3 regions of the Halomonas sp. 7T genome follow, and region 3 is predicted to be linked to each of the others. Evidence: predicted binding sites of a transcription regulator. Region 3 holds the regulator's gene; each other region holds the start of a gene.
The links. The regulator LexA, encoded in region 3, represses DNA repair genes until DNA is damaged. The targets are predictions, from matches to a motif close to TACTGTNTANNTANACAGTA.

Region 1 (5,450 bases), 480 kb from region 3:
CTCCATTGGCAGTAGGCGTGCATCCAACACGGCTGGGTCAACATTCCAAGGAAGGTGCAGCGCGCCTAAACAGAGCGCAACGGCTTCATCCCACGGCGATTCGGTGCCATGCCCATAGTGCAGCCCTGCTAAATAGAACTCACTGGAGACCCAGCGTAAGTAATCGCGCAGTGTAAAAAGCTCGCTCACCAAGGCCGACTCTGGCAACGAAAGCATTGAGTGGGAGGTCTCATCATTAAGAGGCGTGGTCACAGCGGCTCCTGGCGTATAAAAGTTATTATGCGATTGTACCTTTGACGCCGCCTGGTTCACAGCGCATGGTTGCACTCACAAGCGCTTCACAGCAACGGTTAACGGTAGTCGTTCACAGTAACGACAGTCTCGCTATACTGTGTGCTTCTCCATTATGCTTATCTGCTAACACTTCTTTTTTATTTGAGCCGACTATGACGCGACACCTGCCCAACGACGACGATATCAGTGTTTTTCGCCAAGCACTGCAAGCAGCAGGCGTTCGCCGTATTGCCACTAATCAAGCGGACCCCGGCAAACCCAAGCGTCAAACGGCCGCCAGCGAAGCGCGCCGCCGCGCGGCGGTCGAGAGCAACACGCTGCAAACCAGCGGGCGCACATCCGACGGCCGAGTAGAAGCCGTGCGCCCGTCAGAGTACTTGGAGTTCAGTGTGCCCGACCTGCCCTGGCGAACGTTTAGCCAACTTAAGCGTGGCCAAACGGCGTGGCAAGCGGGTTTAGATCTACACGGCTATACCTTGGAAGAAGCAAGGATTGAGCTGGAAAGTTTTTTGCGCGACGCCGCGGCACAAGGCATGCGTTGCGTGCTAGTCGTGCATGGTAAGGCTTGGGGCACCACCTCAGATTTTCCGGTGCTTAAAAGCCATACCAATGCGTGGTTAAGAGAGTGGCCTGGCGTGCTGGCGTTCTGTTCCGCCACCGAACTCGATGGCGGCACTGGGGCGGTATATATCCTGCTGCGTAAGCGCGGCCACTAGCCGTGGCTATTCCGCCGCATCCGAGGCAATGCCGGGCATGCGGCGCTCCAACGCCTGATCAGCCAAATGACGACCTAAGCGGATCAACTCATTCGCACGGTGGAACTCATACGTACTGCACACGGTTTTGGGTATTTCGATCAAAACATCGGGCGGGTAGCCTGCTACCTTATACTTCGCTAACGCAGCCTGGGTGATATCAAACGATTCAAGAATCATATCGAGCTTGCCCCACTCGCGCTTACCGCGAAGGTCCACCGTTTCATCATCGTCGCTCCCATCACCATTACTGCCCCCCAGGCCATCCCATAGGCGGCGCGTGGTAGCGCGCACATCGTCCATCCAGCCGCCAATGTTCGCATCGCGACTCCGCTCTAACGCGGTGCGGCTGTCACCACTCTCTTGTTGAGGCAGTAGCTCCTCCAGCGTGACCGGCTGCGGGCTGTGGGCGGTGACGTTTACCGCCACCACGAAATCCGCCTCATGGGCCGCGAGAATTGGCATCATCGGTAGCGGGTTGAGCAACCCTCCGTCAACTAACACCTGCTCGCCAAGATGCACCGGTGTAATAACACCCGGCACGGCGATAGAGGCACGGATTGCCTGGAGTAAAGGGCCATTTTGAAACCACACTTCACGCTGACGAACCAGATCCGTCGCTACGGTTGTCACAGGGATAGGCAAATCTTCGATCAGCCTATCGCCGACCAGCTCTTCTAGCTTGCTCATCACTTTATTGGCACGCATAGCCCCCATGGGGCTCCAGGTCACATCGACCAGCTTGAGCACGTCTAAATAATCCAGGTTGCACACCCACTCCCGGTATTCAGGCAGCTTGCCAGCGGCATAAATACCGCCAATTAACGCCCCCATGGAACAGCCGGCAATCGAAATAATCTCGAAGCCTCGCGCTTCCAACGCTTCAATCACGCCAATATGCGCGTACCCCCTAGCCCCTCCGCTACCCAATACCAGTGCCACCTTATTACCACCCTTCAAGGAGCTGCTTGCCACAGGTGCTTCAATAACATGCGCTACTTTCTTCATCATCATTTTCCTAACGCGAGCCATCAGGTACCCGCTACGCTTGCTGACTAATGGTGCTGGCCACGTGGTGAACCGCCTGAGGTTCAAGATGCAGGTGATGGCCCCCTGCCAGCACATGGCGCGTTAAGTTTGGCACCGCTTGGCGCGCTTTTTCCGCCCAGCTCCGCTCGCCTAAAATGCCCTGCTCCCCTTCTATCAATAGCACCGGTGCTTGAATGTCTGCCAGTAATGCCAACACCTGCTGGGGCGTAAAGCGCACCAAAGAAGGTTTTAATAAACGGCTATCGGTACGCATTTGCACATGCCCATCAGCCGTCGCCTGGGTGTTACGTTTCACAAGTGGCGTGGCGGTGATGCTATCCAGCGGCGTGACACCACCGGCTACCCGCGCGGCGACCGCACTCTCAACATCAGGATAACGAGGAGGACGGGAAAGCGGCCGCCTATAGGCCACTAACCCTTTGCGTAGTTGGCTGGCCGTCTCTTCAGCAGGTGTGTTGAGCGCGCCTAAACCGTCTAATAAAATGAGCTTATCCACCCGCTCGGGCAGTGCCGATGCCACCAAGCACGCCACGGCTGCCCCCATCGAGTGGGCAAGCAACGTTGTCTTTTCGATCGCTAACGATTCCAGGGCATCCAGCACGTCATGGGTATAGTCCCAGAGTGCATAGTCGTTTCCTGTAGGCGCATGAGCCGAATGCCCGTGACCGCGAAAATCAATCGCCACAATGCGAATATCCAGTGCTTTCACCAACAGCGGCGCCAGCCGGCTGAAGCTTGCCGCGTTGTCTAGCCAGCCATGCAGTGCTACCCAGGTAGGCGCCGTGCTACGCCCCCAGCTAAGCGCCGCCAGCCGCCCATTCGCCAGGGAAAGCGGTTGTGCAGCCGTACCCACGCCGGTCGATTCATTCATAAGCAGGTTCTCTTTAAAGCCGGATAACCAAGCAATGTTATATACGTCAGATGACGCTCTAGGACGTAAACGTTACCATGCTAAACGCAGCGCATCTGCCGCTTTTATACGGCGATCGCTCGCGTTCTGCTGCTACTTTGTAATGCGCTTAATGATGATAACCAACAGGAAAATGACTATGAAACCACGTCGTGACACCCGTGCTCGCAATCTTGTGTTCTTGATTACCGTGATCAGTGCATTGATGGTTGGCCTGTGGCTGGCTCGCTAGGCCACGAGCACTCGCTAAGCCAATCGCCCCCCGACGTCCAGCTTTGAACATCGCTTGCAATTTTTCACCCATGAATAAATACTGTATATAAATACACTATTTGTTCATGAGGATGCTGACGATGCCGTCTCAACCCACTACTGTTGCGACAGCCCAGCCGTTAACCTCTCAGCCGCTGCCATTTCCAACGTTATACGGCCGCGCTGGGTTTAGCGGCTTCCCTTCGCCCGCTCAGGATTACGAACCGCGCACGCTCGATCTCAACGAACGGCTGATCAAGCATCCTACCCATACGTTTTACCTCACCGCCACGGGTGACAGCATGGAAGGCTGGGGGATATTCGACGGTGACTTGCTAGTGGTAGATCGCAGCATACCGCCCCGCTTAGGGCATATCCTGGTCGCCATGTTGGAAGAGGAAGTGCTGATCAAGCGTTATGCGCTCTATCAAGGCACGCCACACCTTTGCTCGGCACACCCTCACTACCCGCCATTGCCGCTAGAAGAGACAAATTGCCAGCTATGGGGCGTGGTGCGCGCCGTCATCCACGAGTATCTGCCATGATTGGCCTGGTTGACGCCAATAACTTTTATGTTTCCTGCGAGCGTGTATTTAATCCTGCGCTTGAAGGCAAACCCGTTGGCGTAATGTCAAACAACGACGGCTGTGTGATTGCCCGCTCGGCCGAAATGAAAGCGATGGAAATCCCCATGGGTACTCCCTCCTTCAAGCTGGAAGGCTTGCGCCGACGAGGAGCGATTCACCTGTTGTCATCTAACTACGAGCTGTATGGCGACATGTCCGCACGTCTTACCCAGCTACTGCAAGATGCTTGCCCAGAGGTCGCGCCTTACTCTATTGATGAAATGTTTATCTATCTAGACGGCTTCAGCGACGCACAATGCCAAACGCTTGGGGAAGCCATGCGCCGCCGTATTCGCCGCTATTTAGGGCTTCCCGTATGCGTCGGACTGGCACCTACCCATACGCTCGCCAAGCTCGCTAATCACGTTGCCAAAAAGCAGCCTTACTACCAAGGGGTTTGCCTACTCACGGCCAATAGCCCAACCACTACGGCGCTGCTGAAACAGCTGCCGGTGAATGAGGTATGGGGTGTCGGCAGACGTATAGCAGAACGGCTCGCGGTAAGTGGCATTCGCACGGCATGGCAGTTACGGGAGTGCGACCCAAAGCAACTTCGCAAACGATTTTCAGTGGTACTGGCCCGTACAGCGATCGAGCTACGCGGCACCCCCTGTTTGGAAATGAACGCACTAGAAGAGCCGCGTCAGCGTATTATGACATCGCGCTCATTTGGACAGGCCACCGGCATCAAAGCGGAACTGCACGCAGCCCTGCGCCGCCATGCCCAGCGTAGTGCTGAAAAGTTGCGCCAGCAAAAAAGCCTTACCCGCGCTGTGTTGCTGTTTCTAAACACCAACCGCCACCGCAAAGACCAGCCTCAACTTTCGCCCAGCGCGATGATTCCCCTAGCATCACCAAGCGACGATACCCGCGTTATTTTAGAGGCCGTACGCGAGGGGCTTGAGCAGATGTATCGGCCGGGGTTTCAGTTCATGAAAGCCGGCGTCATGTTGTTGGATTTAGTGGATGCGCAGCAGTATCAACTTTCACTGTTGCAGACTCCCACCAAGGCGCATCCGCACTTGATGAATACCGTTGACGCTATTAATCAGCGCATGGGGCAAGGCACGATTCGTTTTGGTATGACAGCGGCAAAAGCACCGTGGCAGTTGCGCTGCGCGCATCGTTCTCAGCGCTACACCACGTGCTGGGAGGAGTTAATGGAGGCAGGCACTCACCCCGGCGCGATTGCCGCCGCCAGGGTGAAGCGTGAACAGCAGCGGTTAGCGCAAGCGCACCGCTTGGCGCAGCCGCGGGCTTAACGCCTCGCCGGCTAGCGCAAATATTACTAAGATCGCCAGTAGTATCGGCCAGTGAGCAGCAAACGACACTGGGTAAAGGCCCAGCGCGTCGACAAAAATAACCAAAATACCTAGCGGACTGACGTAACGCACCATGGCGAGCCAAAGTGCATAAGGCAAAGGCGCAAGGCCCAGCTCGTCGCGGAAGGTTTCGCTTTTCAGCACAAACCCTGCCAGCAGCACCATACCTAGGCCACCCAGTGGCATCATCCAGCGCGAGGTCAGGTAATCCAACCAATCAAAGAAGTTTTTACCTGCTACT
Region 2 (5,450 bases), 1.2 Mb from region 3:
GTTGTTGGTGGGTAGCTGTTCGCCTGTCTTTCACGGCGAGCACGACGCTTCAAGCCGTTAAGCAACTGGCGACGTTCCCGTCGTGCATGCCACAAGATGACTAAAAACAGCAGCGCAGTAACGCCCCAGGCAGCCCATACGTAAGGCCCATGACCGCCCATTGCGAGAAATTCATTCATCGACGAGAAAGCCATTAGTGCGACTCCTCTATCAAATCACGCACCCAGCGCTTGCTGGCCTCACGGCGTAAGATCTCGCTACGCGTGCGCATTAGCGTTAAGCCAATAAAAAAGCTGTAAAACCCCAACACCATAATCAGTAGCGGTGCCCACATTTCCATCGGCATCGCCGCTCGGCCAGTGATCGTAAAGGTGGCGGGCTGATGAAGCGTGTACCACCAATCCACCGAGTATTTAATAATCGGGATATTGATAACCCCCACCATCGCCAATACGGAGGCTGCGCGTGAGCCGCTATCGCGACTGCTAAACGCTCCCCGTAAGGCAATAACGCCCAAGTATAAAAACAGTAAAATCAGCATTGAAGTGAGACGTGCATCCCACATCCACCACGTTCCCCAAGTGGGCACTCCCCACACCGCCCCCGAAAAAAGCGCGATGAATGTCATCGCCGCGCCTAGTGGCGCCATTACGGTCGCGGCCATATCAGCGATTTTGATTTTCCACACCATAAACACCAGCCCAGTGATGGCCATGGAAACAAAAACCGACTGGGCTAAAAAAGCCGCTGGCACATGAACGTAAATAATACGGAAACTATTCCCCTGCTGATAATCCGCAGGTGCAAAGACAAGCCCCCAAACCGTACCGACTATCAACAGCAACGCGGCTACTGCCCAAAACCAGGGCTGCAGCTTTGCGCTAATCGTGTAAAACCACTTGGGTGATCTTAGTTTGTTAATAAAGGCCCACATGGATTTTCCGTCCTTTAGCCGTTGATACTGATGCGAAGTGACGCGGCAATTGCCCAGGGTGAAAGCATCAACGCCATAGCCAATAACGCGCCCAGAATTGCCAAGTGTGCCGCCACGCCATCGCCCATAATCGCGGCCTGTACCGCACCGGCTCCAAAAATAAGTATTGGAATATACAGCGGCAGTACCAGCAACGAGAGCAGTACCCCTCCCCGTGCCAAGCCTACGGTTAGCGCGGCGCCAATCGCACCAATTAAGCTTAAGCTAGCCGTACCCAGTGCCAATGAAAGTGCTAGTACCAGATAGCTGCCAGCGGGAAGTGCCAGCATAATGCCGAGCACTGGCGCCATTAGTGCCAGAGGCAACCCGGTCAGCAGCCAATGCACCGCCACTTTTGCTAAGCCTAATGCTGCCAGAGGCTGCGGTGCTAACAGCATTTGCTCCAGGCTGCCATCTTCGTAATCGCTGCGAAACAGGCTATCTAAAGAAAGCAGCGCTGCCAATAATGCCGCCACCCACAGTAACCCTGGAGCAATAACCGCTAATAGCTGAGGGTCAGGCGAAATACCGATAGGAAAAAGGGTGATCACTAGGGCAAAAAACACCAGCGGATTAAGCACTTCCCCTCGCCTACGCAGCATCAGCGTTAAATCACGCTTAAGCGTGGCGCTTAGTGCCACTAGAAGCCCTCCTTGGGGCTCGTACATAAGCATTACTGGAGCACTGGCGGTGGCATTTGTACTGGGCAACACTATCTCCTTTTACCCCAACTGTACTCTTCTAAGCACGGGTGAAGCGGTTAGCTCATGGTGGGTGGTAACCAGTACACATCCCCCCGCCTTTGCATGCGTAACAAGCTGCGCCTCAAGTGCTGCCACCCCATCACGATCAATGGCGGTAAATGGCTCATCCAGCACCCAGAGGGCACGCGGGGTAAGCGTTAACCTTGCCAGCGCCACCCGGCGCTGCTGGCCCGCAGAAAGCTGACCTGCTGGTACGTCTTCAAAACCTCTTAACCCCACATTAGCCAGGGCCTCTTCACGCTGCTCTTCAGACCCCGACTCACCACTAAGCGCCTGATACCAGGCTAGGTTTTCTAAGGGGGTTAGTCCTGATTTAACCCCAGGGGCGTGTCCTAAATAGAGCAAATTGGCGAGAAAATGTTCACGACCTTCACGCATTAATGCGCCATTCCAGTAAAGCTCGCCATGATAGTCACTCAGCTGACCCGAGAGAATTTTCAACAGCGTTGTTTTGCCGCTGCCATTGGGCCCTTCAATGCGCACGATCTCACCACTGTGAATATCAAGATCGAGCCCTTCAAATAGCCAACGGTCATCGCGTTCACAGGCCAGCTGGCGGGCTTGCAGGCACAGGCTCAAAGCTTTCTCCAGCCACATAGAATTCGGGTCGAACTCTACACGGAAAGCCACTTTCTCGCCAGTCGCACTCTGCGGCCTTGGGTCGCAGCATGACATATCGCAATAAAGGCACAAAAAATGTGTGCGAGGAATAACGAAAAACCCACCACTGGAACTGTATGCAAAAACAGGCTTATACTGTGAATACTGTATGAAAAAACACTTTATAAAAAAACAGCACTCATTTTAACCAAACGCCTAAGGAACGGGCGCTGCATTGGAGAAATCATGATGACAACGTCGATGCTCGCAACACGCCCTACACCTAGCACCCCCTTTCAGCCAACACCACGATCCTCTACGGTCGTGCGAGAAGCTAACACTTCACACATTACACGGCGCAACACCTACGCACTCAAAGTGCGCGGTGACCGCATGCACGACAGCAACTTATTCGATGGCGATGTTATTATCATTCGCCGTTATCAGTATGACTCCCAGCATGAAATGGCGGTTGCGACTATTAATCAGCGTGAAGTTGCGTTAAAGCAGCTCTCGATTAGTCGTTTGGGCGTCCATTTATTGCCTGAAGACGCAGCAACCCCTGCGGTATTCCTGCATAATTGTGATATTCAAGTTTTAGGTATGGTGATGGGTATTGAGCATCATGACTCACCACCACGGCATCATTAAGGCTCACCCCGGCCTCACGACTCCCAGGAGTAATGAGTGCGTTATCGCATCCCTGATTTACCCCCCACACAGTGGCACACTGCCGTTATCGAGGTAGAAAAAAGCCAGTTTCTCACCTGGGTGTGCCATGCACCGAACAAAGAAGCCTTTGATGCGCTGCTTCAAGCAGCCAAAACGGCCCACCCCAACGCTAGCCATCACTGCAGCGCTTTTATTGCCGGCCCACCTGGAGAGCAAACGCATATTGGTTTTTCAGATGATGGCGAACCCGGAGGAACAGCAGGAAGACCTATGTATCAAGCTTTGTTGGGCAGCGGGTTAGGTGAAATCGGCTGTGTTGTAACTCGTTACTTTGGTGGCACTAAATTAGGCACCGGGGGACTCGCCCGTGCCTATGCCCAAGCGGTCAATGCCGGGCTAGAGACACTACCGACGCGAGAGATAATTGAGCGGGAAAATTACCTGCTGCGCGTAAGTTTTGCCCATGAGGCAATAGTGCGCGCCTGGTGCGACGAGCAGCAGATTCCCATTCAGCACGTCGACTACGACAGCAAAGGTGTCGGTATGACCGTTGGCTGGCCTCAAGACGTCCCTCTTAGCCTTGAAGCGTTAGAAAACCGCCTAAAAATGCCTCTCACTATCCACAAAGTGCTGTAGCTGTTTGCTAAAAAGCAGCACCAAAAAAACGCAGCTTGCTTAGCAAGCTGCGTTATCGGGCATGACATGTTGCTAATGCCGGGTAGTCCCTAACACTAGCCTAAATACTTAATCATTACCCCAGCCGCCACGGCAGAGCCAATAACGCCTGCTACGTTGGGCCCCATGGCATGCATTAGCAGGAAGTTATGCGGGTTAGACTCCAAGCCCACTTTATTGGCTACACGAGCCGCCATTGGCACTGCCGAAACCCCAGCGGCACCAATCAACGGGTTAATCGGCATTTTGCTCACTACGTTCATCAGCTTCGCCATCAACACGCCTGCGGCGGTACCAATCCCAAATGCAACAATACCCAAGCCTAAGATTCCTAGCGTTTCGAACGTTAGAAAGCTTTCTGCCATCAGCTTAGAGCCTACCGATAGCCCTAAGATAATCGTCACGATATTGATCAACGCATTTTGCGCGGTATCTGATAAACGCTCAACTACACCGCACTCACGCATCAAATTACCAAAGCAGAACATGCCTAACAGCGGCGCTGCATCGGGCAAAAAGAGCGCAACCAATATTAGCAGCATCAGCGGGAAAACAATTTTCTCCAGCTTGGATACTGGACGCAGCTGCGTCATGGTGATTTTACGCTCTTTCTGGGTGGTCAACAGGCGCATGATGGGCGGCTGAATCAGCGGCACAAGCGCCATGTAGGCATACGCTGCCACCGCAATCGCACCCAGCAGCTCAGGAGCAAGGACACTCGACACGTAAATAGAGGTCGGGCCGTCAGCACCACCGATAATACCAATGGCTGCCGCTTGGTTGAGGGAGAAGTCCATAACCCCCAGCGAAGAGAGCGCAACGGCACCAAACAGCGTGGCAAAAATACCAAACTGAGCAGCTGCCCCTAAAAAGAGCGTACGCGGGTTAGCCAGCAACGGGCCAAAGTCGGTCATTGCCCCCACACCCATAAAGATGAGCAGCGGGGCAATACCTGAGGCAATCGCTACATTATAGAAGCTATAAAGCATGCCATCGCCGTAGCCAACGTTCATGGCAACGTCTTTCGCCGCACGCAACTGATCCGGTGCCGCAGTATCGTAAGCGATCGTCTTCAGCGTCTCACGCCACGCTTCTACACCGCTTAATGGATCAAGGGTAGCGCCCAGCGCAGTGGCCATTTGTTGCAGTACAGCGGGTTTTGCGACCTCGATCGCCTGATCTAACGCAGAAATTGCCAAGCCTGCCTCAGGGATGTTGGCAAGAATACCGCCAAACCCAATCGGCACTAGCAGCAATGGCTCAAACTTCTTGTAGATGGCGAGGTAGAGCAACCCGAGCCCTACCAAAATCATGACCGCCTGACCAAGCTCGAGGTTATAAAGCCCCGAGCCCTCCCATAAGGTGATTAACTTATCCATTGCCGAATGCCCTTAAAGCTCGATCAGCGAATCGCCGACGGTGACACTGTCACCCTCGCTGACGTTAACTTTCGATACGGTACCGGCACTGCTGGCGCGAACTTCGGTTTCCATTTTCATGGCTTCCAAAATAATCACCACATCGCCTTCCGCTACTTGGTCGCCAGGACGCACATTGACTTTGAAGATATTGCCCGCTAGCGGTGCATCAATGCTTTCGCCGCTGCTTTCAACTTCATTGCTGGCCGCCGGCTCTTTTGAGGCACTCGTCGTCTGCTCTTTCACCTCACTGATGTCGCCCCCTTCGGAGACCTCCACCACAAACGCTTTGCCGTTAAGCTTCACGGTATAGGTTTCTGGACCGCTCGCGGCCACCGGGACGTTGGC
Region 3 (5,450 bases):
CAGGAAGTGGAGCAGGCGGAGTCACTGTATCGCTCAATGAGCATTCCATTTATTGATACAACGCGCTTTTCCGTTGAAGAAATTTCCACGCGGATGATTGCAGAGACAGGTCTAGCGAGGCGCTTTTCGCCCCGCTAACTTTTAATCACGCTTACATGCCCTTGGGAGCGAAAATCCCAGGGGCGTTACGCCAGTAACCTTTGTAATCCATGCCAAAACCAAAGACATAACGATCCGCCACTTCAAGGCTACAGTAGTCGGCTTTCAAGCCCGGCACGGCCTTTCTATCGTGCTGCTTATCGACAAGCACAGCCGTCGTTACGCTGGCCGCCTGGGCTTCTTCGCAGTAAGCAAGAATGGCTGCCAATGTCGCGCCTTCATCGAGAATGTCATCCACAATCACCACATGTCGGCCCGCCATGGGAATTTCCGGCGATACCCGCCAGAATAGCTCGCCACCACGCAGTTCGTTGCGATAACGCGTGGCATGCAGGTAATCCACTTCTAGCGGAAAACCTAGCCGGGTTAAAAGATGCCCGGTGGTGATTAACCCGCCATTCATAACACAGTAAAAAACCGGCAACTTATCGCCCAAATCTTTGGTAATCGCCTCAGCCATACGATCTAAGGCACGCTCTACTTTTTCCTGAGAGATCAAGCAGTCAGCGTTATCCATCAACTCACGCATTGAATCCAGCGACTCAAGCGTTTCTTTATCCAATTTGGACATTCAATTACTCCAAAGCACGTAAACAGTATCGGGTTATTTACTTTAAACAGAGATGATTAATTAGCGAGTGCTTCTAATTGGGCATGCGTACGCCGCCAACGGCCTAATGCCGATAGCGCATCGAGATCGGGTCTAGCACGTCCATAGCGCAGTTTAGCGGGGCGCTTACTTTGCAAGCCCCGACAAGCATCGACCACCTCAAGTGCGGCAGCTCGATCATTACACACCAACAGCATGTCGCAACCAGCCGTTAACGCTGCGTTTGCACGCGCTTTTGGATCCCCAGCTTCATGAGCGCCTGTCATGCTCAAATCATCGGAAAAAATACACCCTTTAAACCCTAACGACTCCCTGAGCATACCCAGCCAATTAGGTGAAAAACCCGCAGGCCGGGTATCAAACGCGCTATAGATCACATGGGCAGGCATTACCCCACCCAGTTGACTTGCAAGACGGGTAAAGGGAAGAAGATCGTGCTGTTTTATTTGCTCGAAGGGGCGGTTATCAACGGGGAGTGCCACATGAGAATCAGCTGCAACGCCGCCGTGACCCGGGAAGTGTTTTCCCACGGCCGCCATACCCGCGTCATGTAAACCTTGAATAAACCCTTGGCCCAATAATGCAACATGGGCGGGATCACTGCTGAAACTGCGGTCACCAATCACGCTAGAAATTCCGCTCTCTACGTCCAGCACTGGGGCGAAACTAATATCCAGCCCACAAGCAGCCATCTCCATACCCAATAGCCAGCCTGCATCTTTGGCTAACGCCATACCCGCTTCTTGGTTGCCGGTAAATAGGTCGCCAATGCGCGCCATGGGTGGCAGCCTGGTGACGCCTTGCTTGAGACGCTGAACACGCCCGCCTTCTTGGTCGATAGCGAGCAGCAGATCCGCGCGTACCCGACGGATATCGCTGCATAATTGGCGCGTTTGATAGGCATTCTCTACGTTACGCGCAAACAGGATGACCCCGCCCACCGCAGGATCCCGCAACAGCTGTTTGTCAGCTTTAGTCAATTGCGGCCCTTCAAGGTCAAGCATGACCGGGCCTAGGGATTGAGTCATTGTGATGGATCCAACAAGGAGGGGTAGCAATTTTAGACGATCAATGAGGCGTGTCAAAATTATCAGAGACAGAAACGTAAGCATCGCCTCCATGCAGCCAAACCGACGTACCGGGTCGTGCAAACTGAAAAACCACTAATAAATCGTCATTGCGTAATCGAATACAGCCATGAGAGGCAGGCTCTCCCATCGGTTGATCGGGTGGCGTACCGTGCAAATAAATATAGCGCCGCTGGGAATCCACCTCGCCGCCACGGTTTTTGCCCACTTCTAAGCCGCACAGCCATAAAATCCGCGTCAATATCCAGTCACGGGAGTGATGGGTTTCCGCTAGTTCAGCGGTGTACACCTCACGCGTCCATCGACGGCCGCGAAACACCGCATTTTCTGGCAGGCCATCGCCAATCGCTGCCCGCACATAGTGCCAGCCCTGGGGCGTTTGGCCACTGCCCTCTTGCTGGCCGACACCCGCTTCCCCCGTTGAAATAGCGCATTCATGACGCAGTACTCGCCCCTGCCAACAGCGCAGTTGCTGTCTCTGCGTGTCAATCTCTAGCCAGTGATCGTCTAAAGGCGGTAGCTCAGCTAACGTGGGCGTTCTCATACGGACCTTCTTCTGGTGCAGGGGGTAGCGGTGCATGCATGGCGGCCACCACCACCGGGCGTAAACGTCTTACCAAGTCTCTAACGGTGACCTGCTCGTTGTAGTCTTTAGCAGCGATGTCGCGCAGTGCATCAAGACCCGACAGGGTGAAAATGACGGTACCTAACATGAAGTGTAGCCGCCAAAAGCGCTCCGCATCAGGCAAATCAGGGGTGGCTTGGCGTACCAGCTCAGTGAAGCGTGTAAATACATCGCCATACTCCTGCTGGATATAGCGCCGTAGATGTCCCTGCGCCTGGCTGTATGCGAGCCCCAACAACCGCATGAATACCTTCAAGCTATTCCGCTCTGCAGGCACTGCCAGCACCGTTGATGCCATGGTTTCAAGTAGCACCTCCAACGGTATAGGCGCGCCTTGATGGCGTGCCTCTAGATCATCTAGCGCGGTATGAAACCGTTGTGAAAAAGGCTCCAAGTACCGCGCAAAAACGGCTTGGATAAGCGCTTTTTTCGAACCAAAGTGATAGTTGACCGCCGCTAGGTTAACCCGCGCCTTGCTTGTGATATTGCGCAGCGAGGTTTCGGCAAAACCGCGCTCTGCAAATAGCACCTCTGCGGTATCTAAAATACGCGTTACCGTATCAGACTGCGCCATCGCGCCCTCCAAAAAACAAGTGTTTAAAACATCGCAAAATACTATGTCATTAACTCCCTCGTCTCAATCCTTTATATCCACTCAATCATTCACTACCTGTCACTATTTTTCTCAAAAATTCAAACGCTCGTGCTGTTTTTCACTTACATCAGCAAGCTCTACCGCTAGATAAAGCTCAACCATGTACTGGACAGAGGAACATACTGTATACTTAAACACATACTGATTAGCCGACATGTCGCTACTGTCTTTTCATTTTTTGGAGTTTGTTATGTCGCGTCCACTCACAGCACGTCAGCAGCACGTATTTGATTTCATCGTTAAAACGATGGGTGAATTTGGCTACCCGCCTACGCGCGCAGAAATTGCTAAGGCGCTGGGGTTCCGCTCTCCCAACGCGGCGGAAGAGCACCTGCGCGCGTTAGAACGCAAAGGCGCCATTCGGATTATCCGCAATACATCACGGGGTATCCGCTTGCCTAACCAGGACGCTTCAGAGGTGGCGGAAACTGCCTCACCAACGCCTTCAGCGACCAGTGTGGATACCCAGCTCATCGGGCTACCGGTCATTGGGGAGGTTGCCGCAGGTAGCCCTATTTTGGCAGCCGAGCATATTGACCGTTACTGCCCACTGCCTGCGGAATATTTCACGCCAAAAGCAGATTACCTGCTGCGAGTGCGTGGATTATCGATGAAAGACGTAGGCATCCTAGAGGGCGATTTGTTGGCAGTACACCGCACTGATCGCGTTCGCGATGGGCAAATAGTCGTTGCCAGGCTTGAAGATGAAGTCACCGTTAAACGCTTTAAGCGCCAAGGCCACCAAGTGACCCTGGTGGCTGAAAACGCCGACTTTGCCCCCATTGAAATCGATCTACGCACTCAGCAGCTAGACATAGAAGGGGTCGGCGTTGGGGTTATACGGGGCGGAAACGGGCAGGCATTAGGTTAGCCCTCAGGCTATAGCTATATAGCTGCTCCAGCAGGCTTATTGAGAATCGATATAGCGGTGGTCATTGAACGTGGCCACCCAGCTAGGATGATAGACCAGTAAAATGCTTAACAGCATGCCGGTTAGAAACGCTTCAGAGGGCATCAAAAGCGGCAGGAACCGAGCATACTCCTGAGCAAGATAAACTGCCTCAGGATCCGTCCCAGCCGCTACAATCAACAGCACGGTAACGAGCCCAGCCCCCAGCGTGGCTAACGCAGCACCGAAAAAACCGCATGCAAACATAAATACCATCAAGTTATCAGGCAACCGCCGGTCAACTAGGCGCCACACCAAGCCAATGATAAACGCGGGCACGATACCCGTTATCATGACATTAGCCCCCCAAAGCACCCAATCATTACGCCCTATCACCACCATCGCAATGTTGATCACTGCGTTACTTAGAAGCGCCAGCGGAATTCTAAATACCAGGGTCATTAACACGGTAAAAACAAGGTGAAGCGTCAGCCAATCGACTGCTTGGGCACGCAACTGCCACATCAACATGACGGCCAGCGTAGCACCCAACCAGCGATGCTGAAGTGCGATATCACTGCTCAATACTTGCCAGGGGCGCTGCCATACCACCCAGGCCAACACGCCCAGTGATATTAACCAGGTAAGCACCAGCGCCCAGGGTGCGAGAACACTTTGCGCAAATGACATGGAGGCCCCTAACAGTGGTTAACTAAATACAATCGTTTTATTACCGTGGATCAGCACGCGATCCTCAAGATGCCAACGTAACCCTCTTGCCAGTACCGCTTTCTCAACATCTCGGCCAAAACGCACTAGATCGGTAGGTGTATGGCAGTGGCTTACGCGATGAATATCCTGTTCGATGATAGGCCCTGCATCCAGTTCTTCGGTGACATAATGGCAGGTGGCCCCAATGAGTTTGACGCCGCGTTCGAAAGCTTGGTGATACGGTTTTGCGCCAGCAAACGAGGGCAGAAAACTGTGATGAATATTAATCACTCGCCCAGCATACCGCTCGCACAGCGCAGGAGGCAGGATTTGCATATAGCGAGCTAAAACGACGCAATCAGCGCGTACGCTATCAATTTGGGCCTGCACTTTCTCGAACGATGCCTGCTTGTTAGCCGCATCGACGGGCACATGGTGATAAGGAATACCGTACCACTCCGTCAGCGAACGCATATCTTCATGGTTAGAAATTACACCCACAATATCGCAATCAAGCTCACCGGCCTGCCAACGGTAAAGTAGATCCACCAAGCAGTGCGACTCCCGCGACACCATTAACACGACGCGACGACGCTTTTGGGTATCCATTAATGACCACTGCATATTGAACGCGTCTGCTACAGGTTCAAAAGAGGTGCGCAGCGCCTCGGCAGACATACCCAGCGAATCCGCTAAAATTTCATAACGCATAA

Region 1: LOS15_RS09430 (LexA family protein) is a predicted target of LexA. The motif match lies at 3,321-3,340, and genes of this name have one in related genera.
Region 2: LOS15_RS01565 (LexA family protein) is a predicted target of LexA. The motif match lies at 2,501-2,520, and genes of this name have one in related genera.

Annotation. Positions count from the first base shown of each region.
Region 1 covers NZ_CP087112.1:2,022,514-2,027,963, forward strand. Annotated here, with positions in the region: gene prmB (50S ribosomal protein L3 N(5)-glutamine methyltransferase) at 1-216, opposite strand, end outside; gene LOS15_RS09415 (Smr/MutS family protein) at 447-1,010, shown strand; gene LOS15_RS09420 (patatin-like phospholipase family protein) at 1,017-2,057, opposite strand; gene LOS15_RS09425 (alpha/beta fold hydrolase) at 2,092-2,970, opposite strand; gene LOS15_RS09430 (LexA family protein) at 3,363-3,806, shown strand; gene LOS15_RS09435 (Y-family DNA polymerase) at 3,803-5,149, shown strand; gene LOS15_RS09440 (sodium-dependent transporter) at 5,111-5,450, opposite strand, start outside.
Region 2 covers NZ_CP087112.1:322,986-328,435, reverse strand. Annotated here, with positions in the region: gene ccmD (heme exporter protein CcmD) at 1-194, opposite strand, end outside; gene LOS15_RS01580 (heme ABC transporter permease) at 194-934, opposite strand; gene ccmB (heme exporter protein CcmB) at 949-1,647, opposite strand; gene ccmA (cytochrome c biogenesis heme-transporting ATPase CcmA) at 1,696-2,316, opposite strand; gene LOS15_RS01565 (LexA family protein) at 2,584-2,988, shown strand; gene LOS15_RS01560 (IMPACT family protein) at 3,025-3,645, shown strand; gene LOS15_RS01555 (sodium ion-translocating decarboxylase subunit beta) at 3,741-5,063, opposite strand; gene oadA (sodium-extruding oxaloacetate decarboxylase subunit alpha) at 5,076-5,450, opposite strand, start outside.
Region 3 covers NZ_CP087112.1:1,542,649-1,548,098, forward strand. Annotated here, with positions in the region: gene LOS15_RS07075 (pyruvate, water dikinase regulatory protein) at 1-138, shown strand, start outside; gene LOS15_RS07080 (hypoxanthine-guanine phosphoribosyltransferase) at 152-730, opposite strand; gene nagZ (beta-N-acetylhexosaminidase) at 787-1,797, opposite strand; gene LOS15_RS07090 (L,D-transpeptidase) at 1,838-2,401, opposite strand; gene LOS15_RS07095 (TetR/AcrR family transcriptional regulator) at 2,379-3,056, opposite strand; gene lexA (transcriptional repressor LexA) at 3,328-4,008, shown strand; gene LOS15_RS07105 (energy-coupling factor ABC transporter permease) at 4,045-4,716, opposite strand; gene purU (formyltetrahydrofolate deformylase) at 4,735-5,450, opposite strand, start outside.